DNA from 3 places in the Bacillus sp. THAF10 genome. Region 3 is predicted to be linked to each of the others. Evidence: riboswitches for the same ligand, from Rfam matches in the RefSeq annotation. Region 3 holds a riboswitch; each other region holds the start of a gene.
The links. Region 3 has a riboswitch for S-adenosylmethionine ahead of metK (methionine adenosyltransferase). Riboswitches for the same ligand answer to the same signal wherever they lie in the genome.
Positions count from the first base shown of each region.

Region 1: it holds a riboswitch for S-adenosylmethionine, as region 3 does, so the genes downstream of both, FIU87_RS17285 (methionine ABC transporter ATP-binding protein) here and metK (methionine adenosyltransferase) in region 3, are expected to answer to the same signal.
Region 2: it holds a riboswitch for S-adenosylmethionine, as region 3 does, so the genes downstream of both, FIU87_RS19915 (LLM class flavin-dependent oxidoreductase) here and metK (methionine adenosyltransferase) in region 3, are expected to answer to the same signal.

Region 1 covers NZ_CP045403.1:3,336,131-3,340,389, forward strand. Annotated here, with positions in the region: gene FIU87_RS17275 (MetQ/NlpA family ABC transporter substrate-binding protein) at 1-380, opposite strand, end outside; gene FIU87_RS17280 (methionine ABC transporter permease) at 400-1,056, opposite strand; gene FIU87_RS17285 (methionine ABC transporter ATP-binding protein) at 1,049-2,074, opposite strand; SAM riboswitch class I at 2,176-2,292, opposite strand; gene FIU87_RS17290 (diacylglycerol/lipid kinase family protein) at 2,374-3,264, opposite strand; gene FIU87_RS17295 (hypothetical protein) at 3,322-3,657, opposite strand; gene FIU87_RS17300 (MFS transporter) at 3,778-4,259, opposite strand, start outside.
Region 2 covers NZ_CP045403.1:3,901,397-3,905,655, reverse strand. Annotated here, with positions in the region: gene FIU87_RS19920 (hypothetical protein) at 247-744, shown strand; SAM riboswitch class I at 1,291-1,393, shown strand; gene FIU87_RS19915 (LLM class flavin-dependent oxidoreductase) at 1,479-2,510, shown strand; gene FIU87_RS19910 (ATP-grasp domain-containing protein) at 2,552-3,514, shown strand; gene FIU87_RS19905 (YjiH family protein) at 3,562-4,259, opposite strand, start outside.
Region 3 covers NZ_CP045403.1:3,126,349-3,130,607, reverse strand. Annotated here, with positions in the region: gene pckA (phosphoenolpyruvate carboxykinase (ATP)) at 1-1,078, opposite strand, end outside; SAM riboswitch class I at 1,422-1,585, shown strand; gene metK (methionine adenosyltransferase) at 1,762-2,961, shown strand; gene abc-f (ribosomal protection-like ABC-F family protein) at 3,158-4,259, opposite strand, start outside.

The DNA of each region.
Region 1 (4,259 bases), 210 kb from region 3:
TCAAGGCTGTCATATTTCTTTGAATACACACCAATTGGCTCTATGTGAACGCCGCCTACACTTACAAAATCGTAGTCATTTTCTTCAATTTGCGATTTTAAATATGGCTCGTGTTGGAAAAAGTTTGCGTCAATATCCCCATCACGAAGTGTTTGATTTGGAATAACATAATCGGTAAATGTTTGGATATCCAGTTCGATTCCTTTTTCTTCAAGTAACGGTTTTGCTTCTTCAAGAATTTCTGCGTGAGGTACATTAGATGCACCAATCACTAATTTTCCTTCTTCTATCTTGGAGCCACCTTCTTTTTCCCCATTTCCACATGCAGCAAGAACCAATATTAATAATGAGACTGCAAAAAGACTTATTACCTTTTTCATCTGTACATCCCTCTTTCTGTTAACGTTTGTCTAATTTGTTTGTTATTAAATCACCAATGTATTGGATGATAAATACGATAATTAAAATAATGACGGTACATACTAATGTTACTTCCCAATTATTACGTTGGAATCCATCCAAGAAGGCCAGGTTTCCAAGTCCACCTGCTCCAATAATGCCTGCCATCGCAGTGTAACTGACAATCGCGATAGCTGTAACTGTGATCCCCGAAACTAAAGCTGGCATCGATTCCGGAAGTAATACTTTCCAAATGATTTCTGTAGTCTTTGCCCCCATGGAACGAGCTGCTTCGATGACACCTTTATCTATTTCACGTAAAGCAATCTCTACCATCCTTGCATAGAAAGGTGCTGCACCAATTATCAAAGCTGGCAGCGCTGCATTAGCCCCAATAATCGTACCCATAATCGTTCTTGTGAATGGAATCAATAAGAAGATTAAAATTACAAAGGGAATAGAACGAAATATATTAACAAAAGCAGCGACCAAACCATTGATGAAACGATTTTGCCATATGTTTCCTTTAGCCGTCAAAAAAAGCAGTAAGCCAAGGACGATTCCTAAAACAAACGTAGCGACAACAGAGATACTGCTCATATAAAGCGTTTCAACGGTAGCATCCCACATCTTGTCCCAATTTACCCGCTCAAGCATGTGTGATCACCTCCAACTCCACTTGCTGCTCTTTAATAAAATCAAGGGCACGTTCAAGCTCTTCCTGCTCACCATCTAAATGAACAAATAAAGAACCATATGCTCCATTTTGCGTTTGTGATATTTTCCCTTGCACAATGTTTACTTCTATAGGAAACTTACGTATCAAATTTGTGATTAACGGCTGTTCGGCAGAAGTCCCAACAAAGGTTAATTGAATCACTTGCCCACGTGGATATTCTGCTAATAAATGCTCGATGGTTTCTTGTGTTTCTTCAGGCTCTGTTACCTGTTTGACAAAACGTTTCGTAATATCCTGTTCTGGTTTTCGGAATACGTGAAGAACATCCCCTTGCTCAACAACCTTTCCATTTTCCATCACTGCTACACGATGACAAATTTTTCGAATAACATGCATTTCGTGAGTGATTAACACAATCGTTAAGGACAATCGTTTATTGATGTCCACAAGCAGCTCTAAAATAGAATCTGTTGTTTGTGGATCTAAGGCAGAAGTTGCTTCATCACATAAGAGAACTTTCGGATTGTTCGCTAGTGCTCTGGCAATTCCAACCCGCTGTTTTTGCCCTCCACTTAACTGAGATGGATAAGAATCTCCTCTACCTTCTAAACCAACGAGTTTAATTAATTCATCCACTCTTCGATTTCGTTCCGAACGTCCTACACCTGCAATCTCTAAGGGAAAGGCGATGTTTTCTTTTACTGTTCTCGACCATAATAGGTTAAAGTGTTGAAAAATCATGCTGATTTCTTGGCGTGCCTTACGAAGCTCAGGGCCTTTAATTTTCCCGAAATTTCTTCCAGCAACATCGACTACACCATCAGTTGGCGTTTCTAATCCATTTAACATTCTAATCAAGGTACTTTTTCCTGCTCCACTATATCCAATGATTCCGTAGATTTCTCCTTGATTAATGGATAGATCTATATTATCAACGGCTGTAACGGGACCGTTTCTAGTTTTAAAAACCTTTGTAACTCCTTGAAGTGATATCAAAACCTACACCTGCTTTCTCATAGTCCTCTAGTTAGCGTACCCCAAACTAAAAAATCCCTTCTGCCAAATGAGCAGAAAGGATTATATGTAAAGGGTCCTTCCTCTCATCTGCCAAAGCAATTAATAACGCTTTGTGTGACTTGGCACCATTTCAACAATTACTTGTTGACGGTTGCCGGGTTTCATCGGGCACGTCCCTCCACCACTCTCGATAAGAGATAAAATATAAAGTTTGGGTAATTTGAATTAACGATTGCTATCGTATCATGGTGATAATTAGACTGTCAACTAAAAACTTTCTATAAAACATTTAGTGCTTTTTCCTCTATTTTAAATTTGAATTTTTCGTGGCTAATAATTTCTCCATCACACTGAAGTACCATTTTACCTGTTTGTTTAAGACACACTTTCTGTCCCCTCGTCATACTAACATGACGATGTTTTACATGTGCTCCTTTAATTACTAGGGGAAATACAAACAAAAGCTCAAAGCGACTGATCCCAGAAACTACACACATATCCAGCTTTCCATCGCGGGCATCCGCTTCTGGACATATTTTTAACCCGCCCCCATAATAAGGCAGGTTCGCCATGGCAATGAGCCATACATCTTTATAAATCCTTTCATTGCCGTCTATGTTAACTACAACATCAGAAGGTTGATAGGTAAATAGAACTTTAAAAATATTTACGATATATGCTAAACTTCCAAGGCGAATTTTATTTAAGAAGCTTTTTGATGAGGATGCATTTGTTACCTCTGCTACCTTTCCATCAAACCCCATCCCAGCTATGGATAGAAAATATCTATCTCCAGCCTTCCCAATATCTATCTTTTTAGCTTCAAAGGTAAGGATGCGCTCTAATGCTTTATGAGGTGCAAAGGGAATGTTCATACTTCTTGCATAATCATTTCCCGATCCTGATGGAATTACGCCCAGAGGAATATTTTTATATACTAAACCATTTATGACCTCATGAATCGTTCCATCTCCGCCAATTACCACAACAGCTGAAACCTCTTTTTTTAGTTTTCCAATGATTTCCTTAGCATGTCCTTGCTTTTCTGTATATTCTACAAGAAAATCTACCCTTTTTTCTTTCATTAACTTCTCTATTTTTGTCCAAACCTTAAGACCTCTTCCATTACCTGAGATCTTGTTGACAATAAAAAAATACAAAAAACCCACCGCCTATTTTCTCTTTTTCTACCCTTTATATTCTCTATAAGCAGTAGGTTATCCTTTTTAGCTCACGCCTTTTTGCACTGGCTTGTTTACTAAGGTAAACAATGAATCCATCAGCAGATATTGTCTAAACGACCCCTTAAACTGGAGACTCTTGAGATCCCTCATCTTAGTTCCGTTAAGCATTTTCACGACCTCTTCCCGCGATCCTTCAATACTAACGTCAATGGAGACTGGCTTTATTTCTAGCTGTAATTGGTTTTTGGTAACAGAAAAAATGAACTTCTCTCCATCTACAATCAGGCAGCAGCAGACATTGTAATACGGTAAAATTTCCATTAAATGCGATTTTGCCATCGCTCTTTTTAGAAACATTTCCAGAATTTCTTTTACCACACCAACCACCCCCTTTATAAGAAATATTCCTCTTCGCAAAAGAAAAACCCTTTAAAATAACAAGAACAATTACCGATAATTTCCGATAATTGTTCTTCATTTCCCAAGAAATATGTCAGTCTATGATGTCTTAACAACGGCTTTTGCTATACTTACCGTCGATTTTTCCCTAAACATCAAATAAAAGAAGATAGAGCTTGTCAAATAAAGAACAGCTGTAATGGAGAAAACAATCGAATATCCCCAATATTCCCCATAAACTAAGACAATGCCCATTGAAACCGGCCCCATACTTGCCCAACCTAGTGAAAACACCATTTGATTCATGGAATTAGCAAAACCTTTTAAAGAGTTATCCACTTTGTCCATCATCATGGAGGAAATGATTGGATTGGCCGCATTCATTAAGGCTTGCCTAAATAAAAAGCCAAGTGCAGCTAGCCAAAAAACTTGAGTGAAAGCAGTGATGAGCATAAACGGAAGCGACAGTACTTGCAAAATAACAACCGCTCGCATTTCTCCTACCCTTCTTACGACTGCAGGTCCAATAATCATGGCAACTGCAGTAACAGCCTGGCCTAATGAAAGCACAATCCCAATGG
Region 2 (4,259 bases), 780 kb from region 3:
ATTCCTAGTACACTATTGTCGTACTTTTAACTGAAGGTTGGTTACGTAAACTACTTGCTACTGCTTATAGGTAATGCACGCGAGATCAAAGTCGCTTTCGTTTTCTTATCGTTGACGAAAATTTAAACACGTGGCAATTTTTCTTCTCATAAAGATTGGAAAAGTCTTAAAGCGAACTTTTTCCAGGTTTATAGCACCAACCTTTTAGGAAAGAGACTACCTGAAAAAAAGGAGAATTTAATATATATGAAATGGATTATTAGTGTTATTTTAGGAAGCTTGCTTGTTTTAGTTGCTTGTTCTGATGATACGTTAAAAACAGAATCAGAACCCGCTACCTCCACAAGTGAAAAGGAAAATGGGGAAGATCATATCAATTACTTAATGAACCTGCAGATGGAAATGATCTCAGTCGTGAGAAAGCATGTAAAAACGGTTTCCGCTTATGAGGTATCTCAAGGGGAGACTGGTGACCGAGATGAAGCAGTACAAGCAAGTAATCGCATTGCAAACGAATTAAGGGGAATTGAAGTTCCTGCCGAAATTAATTCTGCACTTCAAACGGATATGAAGGATTCGATTGAGCTTTTGGCGCTTTATTTTGAGGAACGTGCTGCGGCGATTAGCTCAGGTGAAGACAAAGCAGATATGGAAGCTGCATTAGGTGAATTTCATGAAAAAATTGGTGCCACGTTTGAAAGCGTCGGCCTCCTCGCTCCTAATTTTGGAAAAGATCTTTATTAAAAAGACACTTTTCGATAAAAATTATTGGAGGCTGGGACAAAAGTGTTTTAGCCTAAGTAAAAACCGAACTGATTTGAGTATTTGATCAAATCAGTTCGGTTTTTTTTAGTATTAAAATATGCTTTTACTCTTTAGACGACACCAGCGGTTGATTGGAGAGCAAGACGTAGACTCCTGCTTAAAGAAGTGGCCAATGTGAGACCCCGCAGGCGATGCCGAGGAGGCTCACGGGTCACCCGCGGAAAGCGAAGTCTTGCACGGAAATCAATAGCGGTATTTAATGTCGGCATTACTATTGTTCGTCTTTTTGTTTGTGTTTTTAAGTTTTGTCCCAGCCTTTTTTTATGTTAAGGAAATTGTGGATAGGGGGAATATCCGCAGAAATGGGAGTTTATCCTTCAAAACGAAGGACTTATCCGCAAAAAAACAAATTTCAGCAAAGTTGCCCTACCATGAATAGTCCAATGTGTTATTTAGGCACACGAAAGACTTGTCGAAACCCTAGTTTCGTGATAGGATTAATTTAAATTAATTTAATAGTAAGACTTCTTATCGAGAGAGGTGGAGGGACTGGCCCTGTGAAACCCGGCAACCACACGTATGTGTAGGTGCTAAATCCAGCAAGACAAACGTTCTTGAGAGATAAGCAGATGTGACGGTTTTATACTCAAACTTCTTCTTATCGGAGAAGTTTTTTGTTTGTCAAAAAGACAATGCAGAAGGGGCGAAGAGCGATGAGGTTTGGGTTTTGGCTGCCGATATTTGGTGGGTGGCTACGGAATGTGGAGGATGAGCAAATGCCTCCCACGTTTGAGTATGCAAAGAAAGTGATACAGCAAGCGGAAAAGCTTGGCTATGATACGACGCTGATTGCTGAATTGTTTTTAAATGATATTAAAGGACCTGAGGAAGATATGCTGGAGGCTTGGTCGACGGCAGCTGCGCTTGCTGCAGTGACGGAAAAAATGGAAATTATGACTGCGATTCGTCCCGGCTTTCATAACCCTGCCATAGCTGCAAAGGCAGCGGCAAATATCGACCACATTAGTAATGGACGTTTCACCCTCAATGTTGTGTCAGCGTGGTGGGAAGAGGAAGCTCGTCAATATGGGGCGATTTTTACCGAGCATGATGAACGCTATGATCGCACAAAAGAATTTATTGATGTGTTAAAGGGCCTGTGGACGGAGGATTCCTTTAGCTACGAAGGACAATTTTATCAGCTCAAGGACACCAAGCTATTTCCAAAGCCTGTGCAACGGCCAAATCCGATTCTTTATGCTGGTGGAGAAAGTCCAAAGGGCAAGGAGGTTATCACGTCGCATTGTGATGCCTATGTGATGCATGGCGGCACAGCGGAAGAGGTCTCTGTAAAAATCACTGAGATGAAATCTAGAAGAGAACAAGCGAATATGCTCCCTTTTCAATCCTTTGGTATGGCGGCTTATGTGATTTGCCGTGACACGGAGGAAGAAGCGCAAGAGGAGCTAGCCAGAATTACGCATGTAAAAGAATCAGCTGCCTACGCGGGCTTCAAAGATTTCACAAGTAAATCCCAGCTGGAGCAACAAATACAGCTTCAGGATTATTCGGTATCAAACCGTGGACTGCGACCAAATTTAGTCGGTACACCAGAACAAATTGCTGCAAGAATAAAAGAATACGAGACTGTAGGCGTTGATTTGCTCTTGCTTCAATTTTCCCCACAGCTGGAGGAAATGGAGCGCTTTGCGAACCAAGTGATGCCCCTTGTTAACAAAAAATAGAATGATTGAAACAACTTATGCAGAAATTGGAGGCGGACACCGTGAAGAAGATTTATATTATTCATGAAAATAGAGAATGGACCACTCACCTTACCAATCGCTTGGAGGAGCTTGGACTACCCTATGAAGAGTGGCATTTGAATGAGGGGATCGTGCCTTTGACAGAGGCACCACCAGAAGGGATTTTTTATAACCGGATGAGTGCTTCCTCGCACACGAGAAACCATCGTTTTGCTCCGGAACTGACTGGTGCGGTATTAAGCTGGTTGGAATTCCATGATAGAAAAGTTTGGAATGGCAGCAGGGCACTACAATTAGAATTAAGTAAAGTGAATCAATATACTGCACTTGAAAAAGCTGGGGTGAAAACACCGAAAACGATTGCGGCAGTTGGAAAGGAAAACATTCTAGATGCGGCAAAGAGAATTGGCACAACCTCCTTTATCACGAAGCATAATCGCGCAGGAAAAGGGCTTGGGGTGCAATTATTCCATTCCACAGCTGCCTTAGAAGAATACCTTCAAGGTCCGAATTTTGAAGAGCCTGTGGACGGGATTACCCTCATTCAGGAATACATCGAGGCCCCAGAGCCGTATATCACGCGCTGTGAGTTTATTGGTGGGAAATTTGTCTATGCAGTACAGGTGGATACGTCTGAAGGCTTTGAGCTGTGCCCAGCAGATGCTTGCCAAATCGGAGATCTCTTTTGCCCAGTTGGAGAAGAGGTCGAGGAAAAACCAAAGTTCCAAATTATTGATCGCTTTAACGATCCAATCCTTGAAAAATATGAACAGTTTTTGCAAGACAATGACATCCAAGTGGCGGGCATTGAATTTATCCGTAACAAAAACGGTGAGATTTTCACCTATGACGTGAACACCAACACAAACTACAATGCAGATGCAGAAAAAGCTGCCGGAAGATTCGGTATGCTCGAGCTTGCGACACTGTTAGGTCACGAGCTAGTAAAGGTTAGCGAAAAAACGCTACACCCTCAAAAGTAAACAAAAAAGCCTGCGACGTCTTGTGGAACGTCCAGGCTTTTTTATGTTTAAAAGAAGAATAAATGTGCCATTAATGCGATAACTGGCAGCGTGATGAGGGTACGTAAAATAAAGATAACAAAAAGCTCCCATAGTGATACAGGTACTTTCGATCCTAAAATAACCCCACCTACCTCAGAAAGATAAATAAGCTGAGTGACGGACACTGCTGCAATTACAAAGCGTGTCAGTTCACTTGGAATGTCTGTTGCCAGTACAGATGGCAGGAACATATCCGCAAAACCAACAATCATCGATTCAGATGCTAATTGGGCATCTGGTATTTGTAGAAGCTGTAATAGAGGAATAAACGGCATCCCAAGCCATGTGAATAGCGGAGTGAATTCCGCTAAAATTAATGCGATAGTTCCAAATGCCATCACGATTGGCGCTACACCCATCCACATATCAAGGACGTTGCGGAAGCCATCACGGAAGAACGCTCCAACACTTTTATTTTGAGAAGCGCGTTCTACCGCTTGTTTATACCCCCATTTTAGTGGAGAGTAGCCAGATGGAATTAGTTCTTTATCACTCTGTTCTTCCCCGTTGTAGTAAGTATCAGGCTTTCTGGATAAAGGCGGAATTCTAGGCATGATAATGGCTGCGACTAATCCTGCCACTGCGACAGTAATATAGAACGGTACAAACATGTTTCCTAATTTCACTTGAGAAATAACAACAAGACTAAAGGTGATGGAAACAA
Region 3 (4,259 bases):
AAAGTTTGCTGATTGGAGGCAGTACGCCTGTCGCATCAGCAGTTAAGAATACGATAGTAGTTGGGTGTCCTGCGATACTTGGTTGAACAATGTTTGTCATCGCATCAAGGGAGTACGCAGCACGTGTATTTTCAGTTAAGGTAGAGTTATCATAATCAGCGAGACGAGATTGACCGTCAATGACCACATTTTCTAAAACAGATCCAAAGCGGATGGCATCGAAAATTTGTGGTTCTTTTTCACGAGTTAACCCGATGCATTTTGCATAGCAGCCACCCTCGATATTAAACACACCAGTGTTTGACCATCCGTGCTCATCGTCTCCAATAAGCTTACGGTTAGGGTCAGCGGATAAGGTTGTTTTACCAGTACCGGATAAACCGAAGAATAGGGCGACATCACCTTCACGACCAACATTTGCAGAACAGTGCATTGGCATGATGCCGTTTTCAGGTAGTAAGTAGTTCATTACAGAGAAAATGGACTTTTTCATTTCTCCTGCATACTCTGTACCACCGATCAGGACAATACGCTTGCTGAAGGAAATGATAATGAAAGCTTCAGAGTTAGTACCATCTACAGCTGGGTCTGCTTTAAAATTTGGGGCAGAAATGACGCTGAATGCGGTTTCATGTTTTGCCAGCTGTTCTTCATCTGGACGAATGAACAATTGTTGTGCGAAAAGGTTGTGCCATGCAAATTCATTGATAACTTGGATTGGTAATTGATACTTCTCATCTGCACCAGCGAAGCCTTTGAAGACAAAAATTTCATCCTTTTGTTCTAAGTATGAAAGTACTTTATGATATAAAGCGTCAAAAACTTCTTCAGAAATAGGAGTATTTACACTACCCCAGTCAATTTTTTCTTTACTGATTGCTTCTTCCACAATAAACTTATCTTTAGGGGAGCGACCCGTGTATTTGCCAGTCGTTGCCACGACAGCACCAGTTGATGTTAAGCTGCCTTCGTTTCGGCTTAAGACTTTCTCCACTAATTGAGGAACAGACAGCTGTACCTGAACATTGCTTCCGTAAACTAATTTTGTCAACCCATTATCGATACCAACCGTTTTCATCATGGATAACTCTCCTTCAATTTATATATTAAATTAGTTGTTTTTCTTATCTGTTAAAAAGTATAACACATTTAACTTAATAGTCCATACTAATTAGGTTATTTTATGAAAATAAATCGTAAATCGTTAACATTTTGTGAAAAAAAGGCTTATTCAACGGTAATGTAACCGCTTTATTTCATTTGTTCTACAAGCAGAGTAACATGTTTTCATAGTGTTGGCGAATCTAAAGAAACACTAATGGAAGGCATGTATTTTTTTCCTGTAATTCCTTGTCGAATTCTTTGTCTTTTTTGTTGACATAGAAGGTTTTCCTACGATAATATAAAACCTTGAACGGATACTCTTATTCCGAGCTGGTGGAGGGGCAGGCCCTATGAAACCCAGCAACCTGCTCAAAGGATGAGCGAGCGCGAAATAGCACGCCGCTATGATTTTTAGACCAAGTATGGTCGCTTGAGAAAAGGTGCTAAACCTGAGCAAGGCACAGACCTTGACCGATAAGAGTGAAAGGCTGATTCTCGAACTTAAACCTTTCCTCAAATTTTGTGGGAAGGTTTTTTCTATTTTTACACAAGCTAACAACGTACATCACATAGGAACTGAGATCCGTATCAACTATAACAATTGTACGTGAAGAGGGGTAAGCTGCTTTTCATCTACAAAAGGAGGAACTTTTTTTAATGACTAAGCAACGTCGTTTATTTACTTCTGAGTCCGTAACGGAAGGACATCCGGATAAAATTTGTGACCAAATTTCTGATTCTATTCTAGATGCTATCCTGACAAATGATCCAAACGCACGTGTGGCGTGTGAAACATCTGTCACAACAGGATTGGTATTAGTTGCTGGAGAAATTACAACTTCTACTTATGTAGATATCCCAAAAATCGTACGTGAAACCATTCAAGGTATTGGTTACACGCGTGCAAAATATGGTTTTGATGCAGAAACTTGTGCAGTTTTAACTTCCATTGATGAGCAATCTGCAGATATCGCAATGGGTGTTGACCAAGCGTTAGAAGCGCGTGAAGGCCAAATGACTGATGCGGAAATCGAAGCAATCGGTGCTGGTGACCAAGGTTTAATGTTCGGATTTGCGTGCAATGAAACAAAAGAATTAATGCCGCTTCCAATCTCTCTTGCTCACAAGCTATCTCGTCGTTTAACAGAAGTAAGAAAAGATGATGTTCTTCCTTACTTACGTCCTGATGGAAAAACGCAAGTAACGGTAGAGTATGATGAAAACGATAAGCCTGTTCGCATCGACACCATCGTTATTTCTACGCAACACCACCCAGAGGTTTCTCTAGACCGTATTCAACGCAACATTAAAGAGTACGTGATTAAGCCTGTCGTACCTGCTGAGTTAATTGATGAGAACACAAAATACTTCATTAACCCAACTGGCCGTTTCGTAATTGGTGGACCTCAAGGGGACGCTGGTTTAACAGGACGTAAAATCATCGTTGATACGTACGGTGGATATGCTCGTCACGGTGGGGGAGCATTCTCTGGTAAGGATGCAACAAAAGTGGACCGCTCTGGTGCTTACGCTGCTCGTTATGTAGCGAAAAACATTGTAGCAAGCGGATTAGCTGACAAATGTGAAGTTCAATTAGCATACGCAATTGGTGTAGCACAACCAGTTTCCATTGCCGTTGATACATTTGGAACTGGCAAAGTTTCTGAAGAGAAGCTAGTGGAGCTTGTACGTAATAACTTCGACCTTCGTCCAGCTGGAATCATCAAAATGCTAGACCTTCGTCGTCCTATCTACAAGCAAACAGCTGCTTACGGACATTTTGGCCGTAACGATCTTGACCTTCCTTGGGAGCAAACAGACAAAGCTGACACACTGAAAGAGCAAGCAAACGCATAATATAGAAAAAACCCCGCTGTGTTGGCGGGGTTTTTTCTATAGGATGTATTCGTAAATTTTGTTGCTGTTGCGTATAGATATGACATCCGTAATCAACGTTGCTATCGTGCTCTTTTCGTGGAGGGAGATTTAAACATGTGGCAATATTTCTTCGAATAAAGAAGGAAAAACAACAATCTTCTAGAAAAGAGCCTTTCTATATTACTTCTTCAAGCTTTTGATAAATTTGTTCCTGCTGAGCTACCATAGATTCCAGCTCTTGCTGTAAATGCTGCAGAGTTTCTAAATCCTGTTCCACACTCATCTTTTCCTCAATTAGCAGAATGTCATGTTCTATCTTCTCTAATTGTTGCTCCAAGCATTCTAATGAAGGCTCTGGAGTTATTTTTCGTTTTGGAGAAACACTGATTTTCTTTTTACGTTCTTGTCGCTCAGTCACTATAAGGGAGAGTTTTTCCTCCCGTTTTTGCTTCGCATACTGATAATTTCCTTCGTAGATAGTTAGCTTACCTTCCTCTAGCCAGCATGTTTTTTCGAAGAATTTATTTAAAAAATACCTGTCATGAGAAACAGCAAGGATGGTACCATCAAAGTCCTCCAAAGCATCTTCAAGTACTTCCCTTGAATCGATATCCAGATGGTTGGTGGGTTCATCTAATATCAACAGGTTTATGTCTTGATGCATCAGTTGTGCCAGTCGAAGTCTCATTTTTTCCCCACCACTCAAATTTTCTACCTTTTTAAATACAGCACTTCCATAAAACAAAAATTTGGCCAGCACATGTCTTGCTTGTTCTAGTGTGATAGAAATGTCTTCCCTAAATGCCTCGATTAGCGTTTGATTAGGGTTATCTTCATACACATGCTGAGACAGATAACCAATTTTCACGTTGCTACCAAGTTGAACATGACCACTGTCTGAGGGAAGGTCACCGAGCATTATTTTTAGAAGCGTGGATTTTCCAGAGCCGTTTTGCCCAATTATTGCCGCTCTTTCTTGAAAATAAATGGCAAGATTAATTTCTTGAAACAGCCTTTTATTGCCAAATGATTTCCCCACTCTTTCTAGAACAACCACGTCCTTGCCGCTACGATCGCCTCCATCAAACTGAAGTCCCATTGTTTTCTTTTCCAGTGTAGGGCGCTTAAGCTTTTCTATCCTATCTAATGCCTTTTCCATGCTTTTGGCACGACGGTGCATGGCGGCGTTTGGCGGGTTGCTTTGATTGGCCCATTCTTTTAATCTTTTAATCGCTTCTTTCATCTTTTTGATTTTTTTCTGTTGTTCTTGATAGGCG